4 regions of the Variovorax sp. GW823-FHT04F07 genome follow, and region 1 is predicted to be linked to each of the others. Evidence: predicted binding sites of a transcription regulator. Region 1 holds the regulator's gene; each other region holds the start of a gene.
What was found. Region 1 encodes sigma-54, which starts transcription at its own class of promoters, with help from an activator protein. Its sites were predicted from a motif close to TGGCANGNAANCTGCTTT; they were not measured.
Positions count from the first base shown of each region.

Region 1 (5,595 bases):
GGCCAAGGTCACCGAGCGCGAGCAGGCCGGTCGCACGGTCTACCGCGTGCGCGCGGGCCCGTTCAACAAGAAGGACGACGCGGACCGGCTCAAGGAGCGGCTCGATGGCGGCGGTCTCGAATCGGCGCTGGTGCGCGTGCAGCGCTGACCCGTCAGCGCCTTTCTTGAACAGCCTTTAAGCTCTCGCCCGCGCGGCATCTGCCGCACTCGTTTGTCAATTCCAGCGCCTCGGTCGCGCCGTCCACGGGGAACTCCCGGCGGCGCGCCGGCTCTGTACTGCGGTACCCACAGGAGAACCTTTTCCATGAAACGTCGTGACTTTTCGCTGGCCGCCACTTCGATCGGGCTGCTTTCGCTGGCTGCCGTTCCGGCACACGCCCAGCGCGCCCCCAAGGCCGGCACCGATTTCCTCGTGCTCGACAAGCGCGTGCCCGTCGATGCACCCGCCGGCAAGGTCGAGGTGGTCGAGTTCTTCTCGTACAACTGCCCGCATTGCAACGACTTCGAGCCCTCGCTCGAAGCCTGGGTCAAGGCAGCCCCGAAGGAAGTGGCGTTCCGCCGCATCCCGGTGCCCTTCGTGGGCAACGACGTCGAGGCTAAGCAGCGCCTGTACTTCACGCTCGAAGCCATGGGCAAGCTGGAGGAATACCACCCGAAGGTGTTCGCCGCGATCCACGCGCAGCGCCAGAACCTGAACGGCGACGCCAACATCCAGGCCTGGGCCGAGCGTGCCGGCCTCGACGGCGCCAAGTTCAAGGAAACCTTTGCGTCCTTCGGCGTGGCCAGCAAGGCCCGCCGCGCGGCGCAGCAGACCGAGGCCTACAAGGTCGCCGGCGTGCCGGCCCTGGCCGTGGCGGGCCGCTGGTATGTCGACGGCGAAACCGCCGGCAGCATGTCCAAGGTGCTGCAGGTCGCGACCTTCCTCATCGGCGAAGCCAAGAAGGGCTGATCGACCCGGCGACCTGCTTTCTTGGTCGAATGCAAGGCCCGCTTCGGCGGGCTTTTTCATTGGCGGCGGTGGGCAATCGCCATCCCACGCATACAATGTTTCAGAGCAAGTTTCGTGCCTTTATGACATTGCCCTCCATCCCCACATTCCCCACCCTTCGTCGCCTTGGCCGCCTGGCTTTCGGTGCGCTGTTGCTGGCCGGTGCCGCCTCGGGCGCCCTGGCCGAAACCGCCGACCGCACCAAGCCGATGAACATCGAGTCCGACTCGATGCGCTACGACGACCTGAAACAGACCAGCGTGTTCACCGGCAACGTGCTGGTCACGAAGGGCACGATCATCATCCGCGGCGCGCGGCTGGACGTGCGCCAGGACGCCGAGGGCTACCAGTACGGCGTGGTCACGGCGGCGCCCGGCAAGCTGGCCTATTACAAGCAGAAGCGCAACGCCGGCGACGAGTGGATCGAGGGCGAGTCGGAAGTCATCGAGTACGACAGCCGCGCCGACAACGTCAAGTTCATCCGCCGCGCCGTCATGCGCCGGCTGATCGGCGCCACGGCCAACGACGAGAGCAGCGGCGCGCTGATCGTCTACGACCAGAGCAACGACACCTACACCGTCAACGGCTCCCTCGTGCCGCCGAACGCCGGCGTCTCGGCGGGCGGCGGCGGCCGCGTGAAGGCCATCCTCACGCCGAAGGCCGCCGCGGCCCCGGCGGCGGGCGGTTCCGCACCGGCAGCCGGCGGCAAGAAGCCTGCGGCCCCGGCACCCACCCCCGCGCCCGGCGCCGGGCTGCGCCCGAGCACCACGCTGGGCGGCCCCGAAGGGGAAGGGCGCAAGTGATCGAAACCGCAGGAACCCAGACCGCCGACGGCATTCCGGGCAGCCGCCTCGTAGCGCGCGGCCTCAAGAAGAGCTACGGCAGCCGCACGGTCGTGAAAGACGTCTCGCTCGATGTGCAAAAGGGCGAGGTCGTCGGACTGCTCGGCCCCAACGGCGCGGGCAAGACCACCTCGTTCTACATGATCGTCGGGCTGGTGCGCGCCGACGCCGGCGAGATCACCATCGACGGCGAGCCCATCGCCCACATGCCCATCCACCGCCGCGCGCGCATGGGCCTGAGCTACCTGCCGCAGGAGGCCTCGATCTTCCGCAAGCTCACGGTCGAGGAAAACGTGCGCGCCGTGCTCGAGCTGCAGCGCGAGCCCGACGCCAACGGCCGCATGATGCCGCTGACCAAGCAGCACACCGAAGAGCGACTGGCCGACCTGCTGGCCGACCTGCGCGTGGACCACCTGCGCGATTCGCCCGCGCTCGCGCTGTCGGGCGGCGAGCGCCGCCGCGTTGAAATTGCACGCGCGCTGGCCACGCAGCCGCGCTTCATCCTGCTGGACGAGCCCTTCGCCGGCATCGACCCGATCGCGGTGATCGAGATCCAGCGGATCATCAGCTTTCTGAAAGAGCGCGGCATCGGCGTGCTCATCACCGACCACAACGTGCGTGAAACGCTGGGCATCTGCGATCACGCGTTCATCATCAGCGACGGGCACGTGCTGGCACAAGGCACACCCTCGGAGATCGTCGACAACGCCGAGGTACGCAGGGTGTACCTGGGCGAGCACTTCCGCATGTAAGGGAGGGTCGCGTCTCCATGAAGCAAGGGCTGTCCCTTCGCGTCTCGCAGCATCTGGCCTTGACGCCACAGCTGCAGCAGTCGATCCGGCTTCTGCAGCTCTCCACGCTCGAACTGAGCCAGGAGGTGGAGCAGATGCTGGACGAGAACCCGTTCCTCGAACGCACCGCGGAAGAAGCGGCGCGCGAGGAGTTCGGGCTCGATGCTGTCGACACGCCCGTGCCGCGCGACGATGGCGGTGAAACCGGCGAAGGCGATTTCGCCCCGGGGCCGACCAGCAGCGCGACGACCACCGCCAGCGAAACCACGTCCACGCCCGAATCCGATGGCCCCGCCGCCGAGATCACCGAGCGCGAGCCCGACTGGGAAGGCGACGGCACCGTCGAGATGGCACCCGACGACAGCGAGTGGGGCAGCGACGCACCCGCACGCCAGAACAACCTGGGCGACGACGAGCGCGCCGACGCCACCGAGCTCGCGCGCAGCCAGGAGTCGCTGCAGTCCTTCCTGCACCGCCAGGCGCTGAGCCTGCGGCTCAACGAGAACGACTGCGCCGCGCTGCGCTTTTTGATCGAATCGCTCAACGACGACGGCTACCTCGAAGACTCGCTGCCCGCATTGGCCTCGGGCCTGGCGGGCGACGACAACGACCAGTTCGACGACCTCGTGCACCACTTCCAGGTGGCGCTCGGCCTGCTGCAGAGCCTGGAGCCCGCCGGTGTCGGCGCGCGCGACCTCGGCGAATGCCTGAGCATCCAGCTGAAAGCACTCGCGAACGAAGACGAGACCGAGGCCGAAGCGCTCATCCGCAAGACCGCCATCGCGATCTGCAAGCAGCCGATGGAGCTGCTCGCGCGGCGCGACTTCAAGCGCCTGGCCACGCTCACGCGCACCAACGAAGAGCTGGTGCGCTCGGCGCTGCAGATCATTGCGCGCCTGGAGCCCAAGCCGGGCCGCCGCTTTGTCGACGTCGAACGCAACATCGTCATCCCCGACGTGATCGTCACCAAGACCGGGCGCGGCACCAACGTGAAGTTCCGCGTCATGCTGAATCCCGAGGTCATGCCGCGCCTGCGCGTGCACGACATCTACGCCGGCGCGCTCAAGTCGCACAAGGGCGAGGGCAGCCAGGCGCTGTCGCAGCGGCTGCAGGAGGCACGCTGGTTCATCAAGAACATCCAGCAGCGCTTCGACACCATCCTGCGCGTGAGCAACGCCATCGTCGAGCGCCAGAAGAGCTACTTCGTGCACGGCGAGCTGGCCATGCGCCCGCTGGTGCTGCGCGAGATCGCCGACGAACTGGGCCTGCACGAGTCGACCATCTCGCGCGTGACCACCGCCAAGTACATGGCCACGCCCTTCGGCACGGTCGAGCTCAAGTACTTCTTCGGCTCGGCGCTGGGCACCGAGACCGGCGGCAACGCGTCGAGCACGGCAGTGCGCGCGCTGATCAAGCAGTTCGTGAGTTCCGAGAGCATCAAGAAGCCGCTGTCCGACAGCCAGATTTCCGAGATGCTGAAAGAGCAGGGCATCGAGTGCGCGCGCCGCACCGTCGCCAAGTACCGCGAAGCGCTGCGCATCGCGCCCGCCAATCTGCGCAAGGCACTCTAGAAGACCGACGATGACGAGCCGCCTGCTGTCGCGCTGTGGGCATTGGGTGGTCGTCGTCGCGGCGGCGCTGCTGTTTGCCGGCTGCGCAACGCTGCCCGACGACGCACCGCGCCCGCCCACCAAGGCCATCGCCGTCTCGACCGACACTGCGCTCGGCAAGATCGCGCTGGCCTCGCAGCCCGACCCCGACCTCAGCGGCTTTCGCCTGATGCCCGGCGGCGACTTCGCCTTCGACACGCGGCTGCAGCTGGCGCGCCGCGCGCAGCGCACGCTCGACGTGCAGTACTACCAGATCGAGAACGACGAGACCGGCCGCTACCTGCTGCGCACCCTGCGCGATGCGGCCCAGCGCGGCGTGCGCGTGCGCCTGTTGATGGACGACCTGTACACCTCGGGCGAAGACGAGCTGCTGCTCGGGCTGGCTGCCACGCCGAACGTGGAGCTGCGCCTGTTCAACCCGTTCCCGGCCGGGCGCGGCAGCCTCTTGAAGCGCTTCACCGCGTCGCTGTTCGACTTCAGCCGCGTTAACCGCCGCATGCACAACAAGCTCTTCATCGCCGACGGTGCGATGGCGGTGGCGGGCGGGCGCAACATCGGCAACCAGTACTTCCGCCGCACCACCGGCCCGAATTTCATCGACCTCGACACCTTCGTCACGGGCGCGCTGATCCCGCGCCTGGGCGTGCTGTTCGACCAGTACTGGAACAGTCCGCACGTGCGCCCGATCGGCGCGGTCGTGCACACCGACCTGCCGCGCGAAGAGCTGCAGCGCCGCTTCGACGCCGCCACCGGCCCCGACACCACGCCGCCGCCGCCCAGGCCCGCGCCCAACGACCTGCTGGGCTACAGCCCGGTGGCCGACGACCTCGACGCCGGCAAGCTCGGCCTGATCTGGACCACCGCCGAGGCGTACGCCGATTCGCCCGACCGCGTGATCGGCAAGACCGCGTCGTACGGCGGCGTGCCGCTGCTCGACGTGGACAGCGTGCGCTACAACGTGGTCGAGCAGATGCGCCGCGCGCGCAGCGAGGTGACGCTGGTCTCGCCCTACCTGATCCCGGGCGCGTCGGGGCTGGAGGTGATGCGCGAGATCCGCGGGCGCAACGTGAAGATCAGCGTGGTCACCAACTCGCTCGCCGCCACCGACGAGCCGCTCGTGCACACCGCCTACCGCCGCTACCGCGCCGACATGCTGGCGCTGGGCGCCGAGCTGCACGAGCTGAGTTCCGCGCGCACGCGGCGCAGCGTCCGCCTCGGCCTGTTCGGCACGTCGGTGGGGCGGCTGCACGCCAAGTCGGCGGTGATCGACCAGCGCATCCTGTTCGTCGGCTCGATGAATTTCGATCCGCGCTCCGAGGTCCACAACACCGAGATCGGCCTGTTCATCCGCAGCCCCGAGATGG
Region 1 is NZ_JBXAIG010000009.1:110,715-116,309, reverse strand. It holds gene AC1RAA_RS29130 (SPOR domain-containing protein) at 1-148, shown strand, start outside; gene AC1RAA_RS29125 (thiol:disulfide interchange protein DsbA/DsbL) at 305-949, shown strand; gene lptA (lipopolysaccharide transport periplasmic protein LptA) at 1,072-1,791, shown strand; gene lptB (LPS export ABC transporter ATP-binding protein) at 1,788-2,582, shown strand; gene rpoN (RNA polymerase factor sigma-54) at 2,600-4,192, shown strand; gene AC1RAA_RS29105 (phospholipase D family protein) at 4,203-5,595, shown strand, end outside.

Region 2 (5,595 bases), on a different contig from region 1:
CCAGCCCGCGCGAGAGCACGCTGGCGCCGGCCTTCGGGTCGACGTTGTCGATGGCGAAGAGCGAGGGCTCCTGGCCGACGCGGAAGATCGCGACATGCACGCCGTCGACCAGCGCGCACACGCCGATGTCGGGGAGGATGTCGCCGGCGGCGCACACGGCGGTCCAGTTCAGGGTGTCGGTGGTCATGGGGTTTCCTTCGTTGTCGGTCGCTCAGGCGGCGCTGGTCTCGCGGCGCTCTTCGGGGCGCGCGGGGCGGTTCTGGCCGCGCTCCTGCACGAAGACGATGTGCTCGTCGGGCTTCTCGCTGTTCACGAAGGAGCGGAAGCGCTGGCGCGTGGCGGGGTCGTTCACCGCGGTCTTCCATTCGCACTGGTAGGTGTCGACCACGTGCTGCATCTGCGCCTCGAGCTCGGCGCCCAGGCCCAGCGTGTCCTGCAGCAGCACGCCCTTGAGGTAGTCGAGGCCGCCCTCGAGGTTCTCGCGCCAGGTGCTGGTGCGCTGCAGGCGGTCGGCCGTGCGCACGTAGAACATCAGGAAGCGGTCGATCATGCGGATGAGGTCGGCCTTGCTCAGGTCGCTCGCCAGCAGCTCGGCATGGCGCGGCTTCATGCCGCCGTTGCCGCACACATAGAGGTTCCAGCCCTTGTCGGTGGCGATGATGCCGACGTCCTTGCCCTGCGCCTCGGCGCATTCGCGGGTGCAGCCCGACACGCCGAACTTGATCTTGTGCGGTGCGCGCAGGCCCTTGTAGCGGTTCTCCAGTTCCACGGCCAGGCCCACGCTGTCGTCCACGCCGTAGCGGCACCAGGTGGAGCCCACGCAGCTCTTCACCGTGCGCAGCGACTTGCCGTAGGCATGGCCCGACTCGAAGCCGGCGGCGATGAGTTCTTCCCAGATGGCCGGCAGCTGCTCGACGCGCGCGCCGAACATGTCCACGCGCGCACCGCCGGTGATCTTGGTGTACAGGCCGTACTTCTTTGCGACCTGGCCCACGGCGATCAGGCCCTCGGGCGTGACCTCGCCGCCCGGCATGCGCGGCACCACGGAGTAGGTGCCGTCCTTCTGGATGTTGCCCAGGAAGTAGTCGTTGCTGTCCTGCAGGCCGGCCAGGTCTTTCTTGAGCACGAACTCGTTCCAGCACGAGGCGAAGATGCTCGCGGCGGTCGGCTTGCAGATGTCGCAGCCCAGGCCCTTGCCGTGCTTGGAGAGCAGGTCGGTGAAGCTGCGGATCTCGCCCACGCGGATGAGGTGGTACAGCTCCTGGCGCGAGTAGGGGAAGTGCTCGCACAGGTGGTTGTTCACGGCCATGCCGCGCTTGGCCATTTCCATCTTCATGACCTGCGTGACCAGCGGCACGCAGCCGCCGCAGGTGGCGCCGGCCTGGGTGCAGGCCTTCATCTCGGCGGGCGTGCACACGCCCTGGCCCACGGCCTCGCAGATCTGGCCCTTGGTGACGCTGTTGCACGAGCAGATCTGCGCGCTGTCGGGCAGCGCATCGACGCCCAGGCCCGGCTTGGCCTTGCCGTCGCTCGACGGCAGGATCAGGAACTCGGGCTCGTCGGGCAGCGCGATGCCGTTGAGCGCCAGCTGCAGCAGCGTGCCGTACTCGGTGGCGTCGCCGACCAGCACCGCGCCCAGCAGCTGCTTGCCGTCTTCGCTGACCACGATCTTCTTGTAGACCTGCTTGCGCTCGTCGATGTACTGGTAGGCGCGCGACTTCGGCGTCTTGCCGTGCGCGTCGCCGATGCTGGCCACGTCGACGCCCATCAGCTTGAGCTTGGTGCTCAGGTCGGCGCCGGTGAAGGCGGCGTCGTCCTGGCCGGCGATGTGGCGCGCGGCCACGCGCGCCATGTCGTAGCCCGGCGCGACGAGGCCGAAGGTCTGTTCGTTCCACGCCGCGCATTCGCCGATGGCGTAGACGTTGCGGTCGCTGGTGCGGCAGTGGCTGTCGATCGCCACGCCGCCGCGCGGACCCACGGCCAGCAGGCTCTGGCGTGCGAGTTCGTCGCGCGGACGGATGCCGGCGGAGAACACGATCATGTCGGTCTCCAGGTGCGTGCCGTCGGCGAACACCATGCGGTGCCGCGCGCTCGCGCCGTCGGTGATCTCCACCGTGTTGCGGCCGGTGTGCACGTGCAGGCCCAGCGCCTCGATGCTGCCGCGCAATGCACGGCCGCCGCCTTCGTCGACCTGCACCGCCATCAGGCGCGGCGCGAACTCGACGACGTGCGTTTCCAGGCCCATGTCGCGCAGCGCCTTGGCGCATTCCAGGCCCAGCAGGCCGCCGCCCACCACCACGCCGCTGCGCGACCTGGCGCCGCAGGCCTTCATGGCGTCCAGGTCCTCGATGGTGCGGTAGACAAAACAGTTCGGCCGGTCGCGGCCCGGCACGGCCGGCACGAAGGGGTTGGAGCCGGTGGCGAGCACCAGCTTGTCGTAGGCGATCACCTCGCCGTCGGCCGTGGTCACGGTGTTGTTGCGCCGCTCGACGGCCACGGCCCGCGCGGCCAGGCGCAGCGTGAAGCCGCTGCGCTCGAAGAAGCCGGGCTCGACCAGCGACAGGTCGTCGGCCGTCTTGCCGGAGAAATACTCGGACAGGTGCACCCGGTCGTAGGCCGGGCGTGGCTCTTCGCACAGCACGGTGACCTGTGCGCCGGGAATGCCGAGCGTGTGGAGTTGCTCGAGGAACTTGTGGCCGACCATGCCGTGGCCGATGACTGCGATCTTCATTGGGGGTCCTGCACGCAACCGGCCCTGGAAGGCGCCCCCGCAGCCGCTGTCGAACAGACCGCGTCGTTGGGGCCCCCGCGACGGAACGGATGCGAAATGGGTTGGAGCAGACGAACCGGCGGCGGGCGGCCATCGGTGCGCTTGAACCCCGCCGTCGTTAGCGGAGGCATTGCGAACCCGCCGCAGAGGCCGGTGGGTCGCCACCGTGTTCAGCAATAAGCGTGCCGCGCTCAAAATCCCGTGCGGCGGGCCTCATCGGCCGATGGCGCACCGAAAACGGACCGGGGCCGGCACGCCGCGCACGGGCGTCGTGCGCTGGCGCTCTCCGCATTGGTGCGCCGGGGTGGAGGGGCGCAAGGGGGCGGCGGCGCCGGTGCGCGGGGCTTTTCCGTATGCTCGGGGCCTTGCAACGCAGGGCGAACGCCCCCACGAACCTCGAAGAACTTGCCATGTGCGGCTCCGAACTCCATTCCCTCCCTGAAGGTGTCCAGCGCGTCTCCCGCGTGCTGCAGGACGCCGGCCATCCCCATGCGCCCCGCATGCTCGACGACGCCTGCCGCACCGCGCAGCAGGCCGCCGACGCGCTCGGCATCTCGGTCGGGCAGATCGCCAAGAGCATCATCTTCCGCCGCAAGAGCGACGAGGCGGCGGTGCTGGTCATCACCTCGGGCGACAAGCGCGTCGACGAGAAGAAGGTTGATGCCATCGTCGGCAAGACCGGCCGCGCCGACGCCGACTTCGTGAAGGCGCGCACCGGCTTCACCATCGGCGGCGTGTCGCCGGTGGGGCACGTGACCAAGCCCGTGGTGCTGATCGATCGCGAGCTGTTCCGCTTCGAGGAGATCTGGGCCGCCGCGGGCCATCCGCACGCGGTGTTCCAGCTGCACCCGACCGATCTCGAGAAGCTCACCGGCGCGCCGGTGGCCGACGTGGTGTGAACTTCGACGAAGCGCATGCGCTCGCCGAGCGCGCCGGGACCGTGCAGCGCACGGAAGGCGAGGTGCCCTCGCCGTGCTCGTCGGTGTGCCGCATGGACCGCCTGAGCGGCTTCTGCGAAGGGTGCCTGCGCACCATCCCCGAGATCGCCGGCTGGAGCAAGATGGAAGACGACAGCCGCCGCCAGGTGTGGCGCGCGATCGAACTGCGGGCCCAGGCCGGCATCTGGCGCGTGCCCGAACCCACCACAGGAGACCACGACGCATGAAGCACATCGACTTCTATCTCGATTTCATCTCGCCCTACGCGCACCTGACGTTCGAGCACCTGCCCGAGGCGCTCGAAGGCCTGAGCGTGAGCGTGGCCTACAAGCCGGTGCTGCTGGGCGCGCTGCTCAAGCACCACGGCCAGCTCGGCCCGGCCGAGATTCCTTCGAAGCGCAGCTGGACCTACCGCCACGTGCTGTGGCTGGGCCAGGCGCACGGCATCCCCATCGAGATGCCGGCCTCGCACCCTTACAACCCGCTGCCGCACCTGCGCCTGGCCGTGGCCACGGGCGACGACGGCAGCATCAGCCGCCTCGCGGCCGAGACCCTCTTTCGCCATGTGTGGCGCGGCGGCGAAGAGGCGGGCGATGCCACGCGGCTGGCTACGCTCACCGCGCAGCTGCCACCGAAGCGCGACGTGAACGGCGACGACAACAAGGCCCTGCTCAAGCGCAACACCGACGAGGCCGTGGCGCAGGGCGTGTTCGGCGTGCCGTGCTACGTGGTCGACGGGCGCTTGTTCTGGGGCTTCGACGGCCTGGCGATGCTGCGCGCCTACCTGCAGGGCGATGCCTGGTTCGACGGCCCGCAATGGACCGGCGCCGACCAGCGGCCCTCGTTGCTGCGCAAGGGCTGAGGCTTTTTTGCTGCTTCGCAGCAAGGACTGAGGACAAACCCGCGCAGGGTCCTTGTTTCTTACAAGCTGAAACGAGCAGCGCGGGTTTCACCCTAAACCGTAAGCGCCCGTTCAGTTTCGCGAAAGCCTCGGGTCAGTCGCGCCTCCAAGAATGCCCCACGGTCCCGAATGCCGGGAACCGATGGACGCATACATACACACCAGGAGACGACGATGGCAGCCACGCTAGATTCAAGGGGAGTGCCGCATCCGGCCCCCCGGCCCATGTCCGCGGAGGAGAAGAAGGTCATCTTCGCCTCCTCGCTCGGCACCGTGTTCGAGTGGTACGACTTCTATCTGTACGGTTCGCTCGCCGCGATCATCGCGAAGCAGTTCTTCAGCGGCCTGGATGCGGGCGCAGCCTTCATCTTCGCGCTGCTGGCGTTTGCCGCCGGCTTCCTGGTGCGTCCGTTCGGCGCCATCGTGTTCGGCCGCCTGGGCGACATGATCGGTCGCAAGTACACCTTCCTGGTGACCATCCTGATCATGGGCCTGTCGACCTTCATCGTCGGCCTCTTGCCCAGCTACGCGACCATCGGCGTCGCGGCGCCGGTGATCCTGATCGCGCTGCGCATGCTGCAGGGCCTGGCGCTCGGCGGCGAGTACGGCGGTGCTGCCACCTACGTGGCCGAGCACTCGCCGCACGGCAAGCGCGGTGCCTACACCTCGTGGATCCAGACCACGGCCACGCTCGGCCTGTTCCTGAGCCTGATCGTGATCCTGGGCGTGCGCACCTGGCTCGGTGAGCAGGCCTTCGGCGAGTGGGGCTGGCGCATTCCGTTCCTGGTCTCCATCCTGCTCCTGGCCATCTCGGTGTGGATCCGCCTGACGCTGTCGGAGTCGCCGGCCTTCCAGAAGATGAAGGCCGAGGGCAAGACCTCGAAGGCACCGCTCGCCGAATCCTTCGGCCAGTGGAAGAACCTGAAGATCGTGATCCTGGCGCTGATCGGCCTCACGGCCGGCCAGGCCGTGGTCTGGTACTCGGG
Region 2 is NZ_JBXAIG010000003.1:788,308-793,902, reverse strand. It holds gene nirD (nitrite reductase small subunit NirD) at 1-187, opposite strand, end outside; gene nirB (nitrite reductase large subunit NirB) at 212-2,731, opposite strand; gene AC1RAA_RS18965 (YbaK/EbsC family protein) at 3,181-3,669, shown strand; gene AC1RAA_RS18960 (DUF1289 domain-containing protein) at 3,666-3,935, shown strand; gene AC1RAA_RS18955 (2-hydroxychromene-2-carboxylate isomerase) at 3,932-4,570, shown strand; gene AC1RAA_RS18950 (MFS transporter) at 4,784-5,595, shown strand, end outside.
Region 2: nirB (nitrite reductase large subunit NirB) is a predicted target of sigma-54. The motif match lies at 2,941-2,958, and genes of this name have one in related genera.

Region 3 (5,595 bases), on a different contig from region 1:
CCGCCACCGCCGCCGGCCGCGGCACCCGGCATGGGCCGCGTGCAGTTCAACATCCGGCCCTGGGGCCAGGTCTTCATCGACGGCGCCGACCGCGGCGTGAGCCCGCCGCTCAAGTCGCTGCCGCTGCGCCCGGGCATCTACACGATCGAGGTGCGCAACGGCGACCTCACGGCCTACCGCCAGCGCGTGACGGTGCAGGACAGCAAGTCCGCACCGGTCGTGAGCCACGAGTTCAAGTAAGAGGGCGGCGGGTCAGGGCGTGCCGGTGCGCAATGCGCGGCGGTACTGCACGGCCTCCGCCACGTGCGCCGCCTGCACGGCGTCCTGCCCCGCGAGGTCGGCGATGGTGCGTGCCACCTTCAGCGCGCGGTGCGTGCTGCGCGCCGACCAGCCCAGCCGCGCGGCCGCCTGCTGCAGCAGCTGGCGGGCGGGGCCGTCGAGCACGGCGTGCGTGTCGATCGCACGCCCCTGCAACGCCTGGTTCGCGTGGCCCTGGCGTTGCAGCGCGCGGTCGCGTGCGCCCACCACGCGCGCGCGGATGCTGTCGGTCGATTCGCCCGCCGGCGCATCGAGCAGCTGCGGCGCCGACACGGCCGCCACCTCGATGTGCAGGTCGATGCGGTCCAGCAGCGGGCCGCTGAGCTTGCTCTGGTAGCGCGCGATGCGCTCGGGCGTGCAGCGGCATGGCTTCAGCGTGGAACCGAGGTAGCCGCAGGGGCAGGGGTTCATCGCGGCGATGAGCTGGAAGCGTGCCGGAAACTCCGCGCGCCGGGCGGCGCGGGTGATCGTGATGGTGCCGGTCTCCAGCGGCTCGCGCAGGGCTTCGAGCGCGCCGCGCGTGAACTCGGGGAACTCGTCGAGAAACAGCACGCCGTGGTGCGCGCGCGAGATCTCGCCCGGCCGGGGCGGCGAGCCGCCGCCCACCAGCGCCACCGCGCTCGCCGTGTGGTGCGGCGTGGCCGTCGGGCGGCTCATCCAGCGCTCGGGCGCCAGCCGGCCGTCGAGGCTGGCGATGGCCGCGCTCTCCAGCGCTTCGTCCACGTTCATCGGCGGCAGCAGGCCGGCGAAGCGGTGCGCCAGCATCGACTTGCCCGAGCCCGGCTCGCCCATCATGAGCAGGCTGTGGCCGCCGGCCGCGGCAATCTCGAGGGCGCGCTTGGCGCCGGTGTGGCCCTTGACGTCGGCCAGGTCGGCATAGCGCGGGGCGCCGTCGCCGGGCGCGGCGCGCACGCGGGTCCAGCCGTCGTCGGTCGCGTCGACCGGCCCGCCGCCGCTGGCGACGAACTGGCGCACCACGTCGAGCAGGTGCCGGGCGCCGTACACCTGCGCGCCGGGCACCAGCGCGGCCTCCTGGGCGCTGTCCAGGGGCAGCACCAGCCGCACGGCCGAGCCCTGGGTGTAGGTGGCCACGGCCATCGCGAGCGCGCCGCGCACGGGGCGCAGTTCGCCCGACAGCGACAGCTCACCGGCGAACTCGTGGCCGGCGAGGCGGGCGTTCTCGATCTGCCCGCTGGCCGCGAGGATGCCCAGGGCAATGGGCAGGTCGAAGCGGCCCGAGTCCTTCGGCAGGTCGGCCGGGGCGAGATTCACCACGATCTTCTTGTTGGTCGGAAATTCGAGCCCGGCGTTCTGGATCGCCGAGCGCACGCGCTCGCGCGCCTCCTTGACCTCGGTCTCGGCCAGCCCGACCAGCGTGAAGCTCGGCAGGCCGTTCGCCAGATGCACCTCGACCGTGACGGCGGCGGCCTCCAGGCCGAGCAAGGCGCGGCTTTGCACCAAAGACAGACTCATTTTTCTCCCTCTCCCCAAGTTGGTGCGCCTGCGACGTGCAAGCCCAGGACCGTGCAGCGTGCAAGCGTGTGCAACTGCCGGAAACAGGGCTTGTAACGATTTGGCGCTCATCGCCGGACACCTGCGCCCTCTGGCCGGGGCGGTATTCGTGCAGTTTGGCACGCTCCCTGCTTTGAGGGTGCTCAGGTCCAACAACACACTTGCGAGGAGTTCCCTGATGACGCACCGTACCGCCGCCCAGGCGTTGATCGTTCTGGCCACTGCACTGACCGCCTCGGGCGCCGCCATGGCCCAGGCCGCCGACGCCGCCGCACCGGCGCCCGCGCCCCTGCTCACGGGCAATGTCTCGCTGACCACGAACTACAAGTTCCGCGGCCAGGACCAGGACATGATCGGCAAGAACGACTACGCCAAGACCAAGGGCTTCAAGCCCGCCATTCAGGGCGGCTTCGACTACGCCTTCGGCGACAGCGGCTTCTACGTCGGCAACTGGAACTCTAGCGTCAACTGGCTCAAGGGCAACAGCATCGAGAGCGACCTGTACGGCGGCTACAAGTTCAAGGCCGGCCCGGTCGACATGGACGTCGGTGCGCTCACCTACATCTACCCGGGCAACTCGGTGGGCAACACCACCGAGCTGTACGTGGGCGCCACCTACGCCAACGACAGCTTCGGCTCGTTCACGGCCAAGTACTCGCACACGGTGTCCAAGGACTACTTCGGCTACGCCGGCGCCAAGACGGGCTCGGGCCTGAAGGGCCGCAACACCGGCTACCTGAACCTGGCCTACAGCAAGGAGATCGTGCCCAAGGTCACGCTCAAGGCGGCCGTCGGCTTCACCAACATGTCCAGCGACATCCGCAGCCTGGGCTACAAGAGCTACGTGGACTACAACATCGGCGCCACCTACGACTTCGGCAGCGGCCTGACGCTCACGGGCTCGGTGCAGGGCGCCAACAAGAAGTCCAACTACCAGGTCGTGGCCTACCCGGGCATCGAGATCCCCGACTTCGGCACCTTCGGCACCACCTACTACTCGCCCAACAAGGCACGCTTCATCCTCACGCTGACGAAGACGCTGTAATCGACACAACAACCAGGCGCGGCCCACGTTGCCGCGCCGCCTTTCATCCATCCAGAAGGAGCAACTCATCATGAAGCTGGTCACAGCCATCATCAAACCGTTCAAGCTCGACGAGGTGCGCGAAGCGCTCTCGGCCATCGGCGTGCAGGGCATCACCGTCACGGAAGTGAAGGGCTTCGGTCGCCAGAAGGGCCACACCGAGCTGTACCGCGGCGCCGAGTACGTGGTCGACTTCCTGCCCAAGGTGAAGATCGAGGCGGCCATCTCCGACGAGCTGGTCGACCGCGTGATCGAGGCGGTGGAAGGTGCCGCGCGCACCGGGAAGATCGGCGACGGCAAGATCTTTGTCTACAACCTCGAGCAGGTCGTGCGCATCCGCACCGGCGAAACGGGCCGCGAAGCCCTCTGATCGAGTCCTGGCCCGAAAGAACAACGACTATGAAAAAACTTCTTGTCTCTCTTGCGCTCGGCTTGAGCGTCTTCGTCGCCGGTACTTCGGCGCTGGCCCAGGCACCCGCCGCCACCCCTGAGGCACCGGCTGCATCGGCACCTGCTGCACCTGCCGCGGCTGCGCCCGCTCCTGCAGCGGCTGCGGCACCCGCTGCTGCCGAAGCTGCGCCCGCCGCACCGGCCGCCGCCCCCGCGCCCAAGGTCGACTCCGGCGACACCGCCTGGATGCTCACCTCGACCCTGCTCGTGATCCTGATGACCATTCCCGGCCTGGCGCTGTTCTACGGCGGCCTGGGCCGTTCCAAGAACATGCTGTCGGTGCTGATGCAGGTCTTCGTGATCTTCTCGCTCATCAGCCTGCTGTGGGCCATCTACGGCTACAGCCTGGCCTTCACGGGCGACGGCAACTTCTTCGGAAGCTTCGACAAGATCTTCATGAAGGGCATCACGCAGGAGACCTTCGGCGCGCTGACCACGATCCCCGAATACGTGTTCTTCGCCTTCCAGGGCACCTTCGCGGCCATCACCGTGGCGCTGATCGTCGGCGCTTTTGCAGAACGCGCCAAGTTTTCGGCCGTGCTGCTGTTCTCGGTGATCTGGTTCACCTTCAGCTACGTGCCCATGGCCCACATCGTGTGGGGCGGCGGCCTGCTGGGCAAGGACGGCGCGCTCGACTTCGCCGGCGGCACCGTGGTGCACATCAACGCCGGTATCGCCGGCCTGGTCGGTGCCTACATGGTCGGCAAGCGCGTGGGCTACGGCAAGGAAGCCTTCACGCCGCACTCGCTCACGCTCACCATGGTCGGCGCTTCGCTGCTGTGGGTCGGCTGGTTCGGTTTCAACGCCGGCTCGGCAGGTGCGGCCAACGCCGCCGCCGGCCTGGCCTTCGTGAACACGGTGCTCGCCACCGCCGCCGCGGCCCTGTCGTGGATCCTGGGTGAGAGCCTGCACAAGGGCAAGGCCTCGATGCTGGGCGCCGCATCCGGTGCCGTGGCCGGCCTCGTGGCCGTCACGCCCGCCGCCGGTTTCGTCGGCCCGATGGGCTCGATCGTGATGGGCCTGCTGGCCGGCCTGGTCTGCCTGTGGGGCGTGGGCGGTCTCAAGCGCATGCTCGGCGCGGACGACGCGTTCGACGTGTTCGGCGTGCACGGCGTGGGCGGCATCCTGGGTGCCATCCTGACCGGCGTGTTCGCCGCCAAGGGCCTGGGCGGCACCGGCGGCCTGACCCCCGACACCTTCTCGATGGGCGCGCAGGTCTGGATCCAGGTCAAGAGCGTGCTGTTCACCATCGTGTGGTCCGGCGTGGTCGCGTTCATCGCCTACAAGATCGCCGACCTGACCCTCGGCCTGCGTGTGTCGGAAGAAGAAGAGCGCGAAGGCCTCGACATCTCGTCCCACGGCGAAACGGCTTACAACCGCTGATTCGCACACAGACAGCGGGTGGTCCGGCACGGCGCCGGCCCCCGCGCTTCAAAGACCACCACCACCCTTTTCGATACAAAGAAGAACAACCACTCCCGGTTTTTTCAGGCGAGTCTCCTTTGGATGTTCAGCCCGCGAGCGCTTCGGCGTCAGCGGGCTTTTTTTTGCCCGCGGCCCGCGTGGCCGGGGGCACAATCGCCCCACCATGTGGACCTCCATCGAAGACAGCCTCTGCGAGCTGGGTGAATCGCCGTTCTGGCATCCGCACGAACGCGCGCTCTACTGGCTCGACATCCCGGGCCGCGCCGTGCTGCGCACGCGCGGCGAGATCGGTTCGCCCACGGCCACGGTCGAGCGATGGGCCTTGCCCACCGAACCCGGCTGCATGGCGCCGGCACGCAGCGGCGGCCTCGTGATCGCGCTGCGCGACGGCATCTACCGGGCCCGCGAGTGGGGCGGCAGCCTCGTCGCGATGGCGCGCGCGGAGCACGACGTGCGCACCATGCGCTTCAACGACGGCAAGTGCGACGCGCTCGGCCGCTTTTGGGCCGGCTCGCTCAACGAGGCCAAGGACCGCGCCAACGCCGCGCTCTACTGCTTCGACGCACGCCCGGGGGACGTCTCGCCCACCATCACGTCGATGCTGGAGCATGTCACCACCGCCAACGGCCTGGCGTTCTCGCCCGACAACCGCACCCTGTACTGGGCCGACACCGCCGCGCACGTGGTGCGCGCCTGGGACTGGGACGCCGAGGCCAACACGCTGTCGCATGCGCGCGTGTTCCAGCAGTTCGATCCCAAGCCCGCGGGCTGGGTACCCAGCACGCCCACGCACTACGACGGCCGCC
Region 3 is NZ_JBXAIG010000007.1:94,272-99,866, forward strand. It holds gene AC1RAA_RS26450 (serine/threonine-protein kinase) at 1-240, shown strand, start outside; gene AC1RAA_RS26455 (YifB family Mg chelatase-like AAA ATPase) at 253-1,791, opposite strand; gene AC1RAA_RS26460 (TorF family putative porin) at 2,009-2,875, shown strand; gene glnK (P-II family nitrogen regulator) at 2,946-3,284, shown strand; gene AC1RAA_RS26470 (ammonium transporter) at 3,314-4,747, shown strand; gene AC1RAA_RS26475 (SMP-30/gluconolactonase/LRE family protein) at 4,953-5,595, shown strand, end outside.
Region 3: AC1RAA_RS26460 (TorF family putative porin) is a predicted target of sigma-54. The motif match lies at 1,948-1,965, and genes of this name have one in related genera.

Region 4 (5,595 bases), on a different contig from region 1:
TGTCGAAGCCCTTGATCTTGCGACCGAAGGCCGGGAAGGCTTCGCGCATCGCCTCGATGGCGTAGGCGGGCAGGGCCTGGTGCAGGTCGGTCGGCGTCACGCCGGGCTTGTACGACGGGATGATGCTGCCGAGTGCGGTCGACGGCTTGCCAGCGATGAAGTCGCCCACCAGCTGGCCGGGTGCGTGGTAGTTGCTGCCGCCGAGCACGTAGGCGTTGCTTTCGAGCTGGCGCTGCAGCGCGATGCCCGCGAGCGCATCGCCCGGGAAGTCGCGCGGGTCGATGCCCACGACGATGCCCGCGTTGGCGTTGCGCTCGTTGCGCGAGTACTGGCTCATGCCGTTGGTGACCACGCGGCCCGGCTCGCTGGTGGCCGCGACCACGGTGCCGCCGGGGCACATGCAGAAGCTGTAGACCGAGCGGCCGTTGCTGGCGTGGTGCACCAGCTTGTAGTCGGCCGCGCCCAGCAGCGGGTGGCCCGCGTGGCGGCCCCAGCGGGCGCGGTCGATCAGGCCCTGCGGGTGCTCGACACGAAAGCCGATCGAGAAGGGCTTGGCCTCGATGTGCACGCCGCGGGCGTGCAGCATCTCGAAGGTGTCGCGCGAGCTGTGGCCCAGTGCCATCACGACGTGGTCGGCGCGCAGCTCGCTGCTCTGGCCGGTGGTCTGGTCGAGCACGGTGAGGCCACGCAGATGGCCGTCTTCGACGTGCACGTCGGTGACGCGCTGCTCGAAGCGGATCTCGCCGCCGAGCGCGACGATCTGCTCGCGGATGTTCTCCACCACCTTCACCAGCTTGAAGGTGCCGATGTGCGGATGCGCGACGTACAGAATTTCGGGCGGCGCGCCGGCCTTCACGAACTCTTCCATCACCTTGCGGCCGAGGAAGCGCGGGTCCTTGATCTGGCTGTAGAGCTTGCCGTCCGAGAAGGTGCCGGCGCCGCCTTCGCCGAACTGCACGTTCGACTCGGGGTTGAGCACGCTCTTGCGCCACAGGCCCCAGGTGTCGCGGGTGCGCTGGCGCACGGTCTTGCCGCGTTCGAGCACGATGGGCTTGAAGCCCATCTTCGCGAGCATCAGCGCCGCGAAGATGCCGCAGGGGCCGAAGCCGATCACCACGGGGCGCGTGGCATCCGCAGGCGCCTGGCCCGGCGGCGTGTAGCGCATGTCGGGCGCGGGCTGGATGTGCGGGTGGGCGGCGTGCTTGGCCAGCAGCGCGGCTTCGAGCGCGGCATCGGCCAGCTGCACGTCGCAGATGTAGACCGTGAGCAGGTCGACCTTGCGGGCGTCGAAGCTGCGCTTGTAGACGGTGTGGGAGGCGATCGCTTCAGTCGGAACGTCGAGCGTTCGGGCGATCAGGGTAACCAGCGCGTCAGGCGCGTGGTCGAGCGGGAGTTTGAGTTCGGAGATTCGCAGCATGTCGTGGGGCTTGTGGTTATCAAGCAGACCGACGATTTTAAGCGCCCGAGGCGCTATGAAACTTGTAGCTGGTCAGGCGGGCAGGAAGCCTTCGACCGACAGGTAGCGCTCGCCCGTGTCGTAGTTGAAGCCCAGCACCACCGCATCGGGCGCCAGCGAAGGCAGCTTCTGCGCAATGGCCGCGAGCGTCGCGCCCGACGAGATGCCGACCAGGATGCCTTCCTCGACCGCGCAGCGGCGCGCCATTTCGCGCGCCGGCTCTGCGTCGACCTGCAGCACGCCGTCCAGCAGCGAGGTGTCCAGGTTCTTCGGAATGAAGCCCGCGCCGATGCCCTGGATGGGGTGGGGCGCCGGCGCGCCGCCCGAGATCACGGGCGAGGCCACCGGCTCCACCGCGAACACCTGCAGCTTGGGCCACTTCTTCTTGAGCACCTTCGCCACGCCGGTGATGTGGCCGCCCGTGCCCACGCCGGTGATGAGCACGTCGATGCCCTCGGGAAAGTCGGCCGCGATCTCTTCGGCCGTGGTGCGCACGTGCACGTCGACGTTGGCGGGGTTGTTGAACTGCTGCGGCATCCACGCGCCCGGCGTGCCGGCCACGATTTCCTCGGCGCGGGCGATGGAGCCCTTCATGCCGTTGGCGCGCGGCGTGAGGTCGAAGGTGGCGCCGTAGGCCAGCATGAGGCGACGGCGCTCCACCGACATGCTGTCGGGCATCACCAGGATCAGCTTGTAGCCCTTGACGGCCGCCACCATCGCCAGGCCGATGCCGGTGTTGCCCGAGGTCGGCTCGACGATGGTGCCGCCGGGTTTCAGTGCGCCGCTCTTCTCGGCGTCTTCCACCATCGACAGCGCGATGCGGTCCTTGATCGAGCCGCCGGGGTTGGCGCGCTCCGACTTGATCCAGACCTGCTGCTTCGCATGGCCGAACAGGCGGTTGATGCGGATGTGCGGCGTGTTGCCGATGGTCTGGAGGATGTTCTGGGCCTTCATGGAATCTCCTTGGGTGCGAGGGTCGGATGGTCAGCGCGCATTGTGGCGCCCCCTGGGCCGGGTTGCACCCGGCCCGCGACCGTTTCAGCACGGGGGGATGGCAGGCCGTTGCGGTTCAGGCCTCCAGGGCTTCCAGCGGCCCGAAGAACTCGTAGCGCAGCTGCTGCTTCGGCACGCCGAGCGCCAGCCCGTTGGCATACACCGCCTGCATGAAGGGCTTCGGTCCCAGAAAGTACAGGTCGACATCGCGGTCTTCCGGCAGCAGCCCGGCCAGCAGCTCGCGGGTGACGAAGCCGGTCGCGTGCGGCGTGTCGGTGTCGCGCGGCGCGTCGTAGACATACAGCGGCTTCACGTTCGCATGCCGCTGCGCGAGCGCGTCGACGCGGGCGCGGAAGGCATGCGCGCCGCCGTGCCGCGCCGCATGGACGAAGTGCACCGGCCGGCCCGTGTGCGCCACCGATTCGAGCATGCTCATCGCGGGCGTGATGCCCACGCCGCCCGTCACCAGCACGAGGGGGCGTGCCTGCTCACCGGCGGGCTGCAGCACGAAGTCGCCGCACGGCGCCTGCACCTGCAGCCGCGTGCCGACCGCGGCGGCCGCGTGGAGCCAGTTCGAGGCGCGGCCGCCTTCTTCCTTCTTCACGCTGATGCGGTACCACGGCTTGCCCGGCGCGTCGGACAGCGAGTAGTTGCGCCGCACCGGCTGGCCGTCGATCTCCAGCACCAGCGTGAGGTACTGCCCCGGCGTGAACGCCAGCAGCGCGCCGCCGTCCACGGGCTCCAGGTAGAACGAGGTGATGACCTCGCTCTCGTCCTCGCGCCGGGCCACGCGGAACTCGCGCGTGCCGCGCCATCCGCCGGGTTGCGCCGCGTTGGCGCTGTAGACGGCTTCTTCCGCGGCGATGAGCAGGCCCGCCAGCGATTCGTAGGCCTCGCCCCAGGCGGCGATCACCTCGTCGGTCGCGGCATCGCCGAGCACCTCCTTCACGGCGCGCAGCAGGTAGTGGCCGACGATCGGGTAGTGCTCCGGCAGCACGCCCAGCGCGGCGTGCTTCTGGATGATGCGGGGCAGGGCGCCGGCGATCGCTTCGAGCCGGTCGATGTGCGCGCCGTACGCGATGACCGCGCCCGCCAGCGCGCGTGCCTGGGTGCCGGCGGCCTGGTGCGCCTCGTTGAAGAAGGCCTTCACCTGCGGATGGCCCTCGAACATGATCTTGTAGAAGTGGCTGGTGATGGCCTCGCCGTGGGCCTGGAGCGCGGGCACGGTGGACTTGACGATGGCGATGGTTTGCGGGTGCATGGTCTGGCTGTCCTTCGGTTGAGATGCGTTGGTCATCTCACGATCCGTGCCAGCCGGAAGGCCGCTGCAAGTGCTTGACGCCATTGGGGATTTATCATTCGTGGTCAAATTCACAACAACTCCAGCGTTGTACGTATGACCACATTACGTGTCGATTCGACCACCGAGGCCTCGCCGCCCGAGCCCGAAGCCGAGGCCGCCCGCTACCGATCGCTGCTCGCCGCCGCGCGCGGACTGGTCCGCTGCGATGCCGCCGCGCTGCTGCAGCTTGACGTCGACGTGCTGAAGCCCGTCGCGGTCGACGGCCTGAGCGACGAAACCCTCGGGCGCCAGTTTCCCGTGGCCGCCCATCCGCGTTTTGCGCGCCTGCTCGACAGCGAACGGGGCCTGCGTTTCGCCCACGACAGCAACCTGCCCGACCCGTACGACGGCCTCGTCGCCGGCCAGCCGGGCATCCTGCCGGTGCACGACTGCATGGGCGCACCGCTGCGCCTGCGCGGTGCCGTCTGGGGCCTGCTCACGCTGGATGCGCTGGAGCCGCACGCCTTCGATGCCGTGGGCCCGGCGCAGATGGAGGCATTGATCGCCCTCGTCGAAACCGGCATCGAGGCCGCCCACACGATCCGCGAGATGCAGGCGCGCGCGATGCGCGAGCAGGCCGTCGCGCAGGCGCTGCGGGCGGGGCGTGGCGCGCCGCGCGAACTGCTGGGCAGCAGCCCCGCGATGAAGCAGCTGTGCCACGAGATCGACACCGTCGCCGTGTCCGACCTCACGGTGCTGCTGCTCGGCGAAACCGGCGTCGGCAAGGACCTGGTCGCGCAGCGCCTGCACGCGCGTTCGCGTCGCAGCGAGCAGCCGCTGGTGCAGGTCAACTGCGCGGCGCTGCCCGAGTCGTTGGCCGACAGCGAACTCTTCGGCCACAAGCGCGGCGCGTTCACCGGCGCCGTGCAGGACCGCGACGGCAAGTTCGAGATCGCCGATGGCGGCACGCTCTTTCTCGACGAGGTCGGCGAACTGCCGCTGAGCGTGCAGGCCAAGCTGCTGCGCGTGCTGCAAAGCGGCGAGGTGCAGCGCCCCGGCAGCGACCGCATGCGCAAGGTCGACGTGCGCGTGATCGCGGCCACCAACCGCGACCTGCCCGCGGCGATCGCGCAGGGGCGCTTTCGCGCCGACCTGTACCACCGGCTGTCGGTCTATCCGCTCGTCGTCGCGCCGCTGCGCGAGCGGGGGCGCGACGTGCTCGTGCTCGCCGGCAGCTTTCTCGAGGAGAACCAGCACCGGCTGGGCGCGCGCAACCTGCGGCTCTCGCCGGCGTCGAAGGCCGCCATGCTGGCGCACGGCTGGCCGGGCAACGTGCGCGAGCTCGAGCATGTGATCAGCCGCGCCTCGCTGCGGGCGTTCAGGGAACAGCCGCGCGGCTCGCGCTGGACGGCCATCGAGCCGCATCACCTGGCGCTGGACAGCGCCGCCGTCGTGGGAAGCGCCGTGGCAGCGCCCGTGCAGGCCCCGGCGAACGAACACGCGGAGCCTGCCATCGCGGGCGGCACGCTGCGCGACGCAACCGAGGCCTTCCAGCGGGCTTGGCTCTCGGAACTGCTGGCCCGCCACGGCGGCCGCGTGGCCAGCGCCGCGCGCGAGGCCGGCATCGACCGCAGCAACTTCCACCGGACGCTGCGCAAGCTGGGCCTGGTGCAGGCCGGCGACGGCGAAACGCCCGGCTGACAGCCGGCGCGCGACACCGCTTGAAGGGTCATTGATGGGGCGGGCGATAATCGAGCGGTGAAGCACGCCAGACCGCCGCTGGTGCAAGCCCGAAAGGGACGACGCTCTGCCTTCGGGCAACAGCATCGGGTCGAAAGATCGCACTGGAGGAACGTCCGGACTG
Region 4 is NZ_JBXAIG010000005.1:183,258-188,852, forward strand. It holds gene AC1RAA_RS22700 (NAD(P)/FAD-dependent oxidoreductase) at 1-1,417, opposite strand, end outside; gene cysK (cysteine synthase A) at 1,490-2,410, opposite strand; gene hmpA (NO-inducible flavohemoprotein) at 2,526-3,710, opposite strand; gene norR (nitric oxide reductase transcriptional regulator NorR) at 3,846-5,432, shown strand; RNA gene rnpB (RNase P RNA component class A) at 5,492-5,595, shown strand, end outside.
Region 4: hmpA (NO-inducible flavohemoprotein) is a predicted target of sigma-54. The motif match lies at 3,745-3,762, and genes of this name have one in related genera.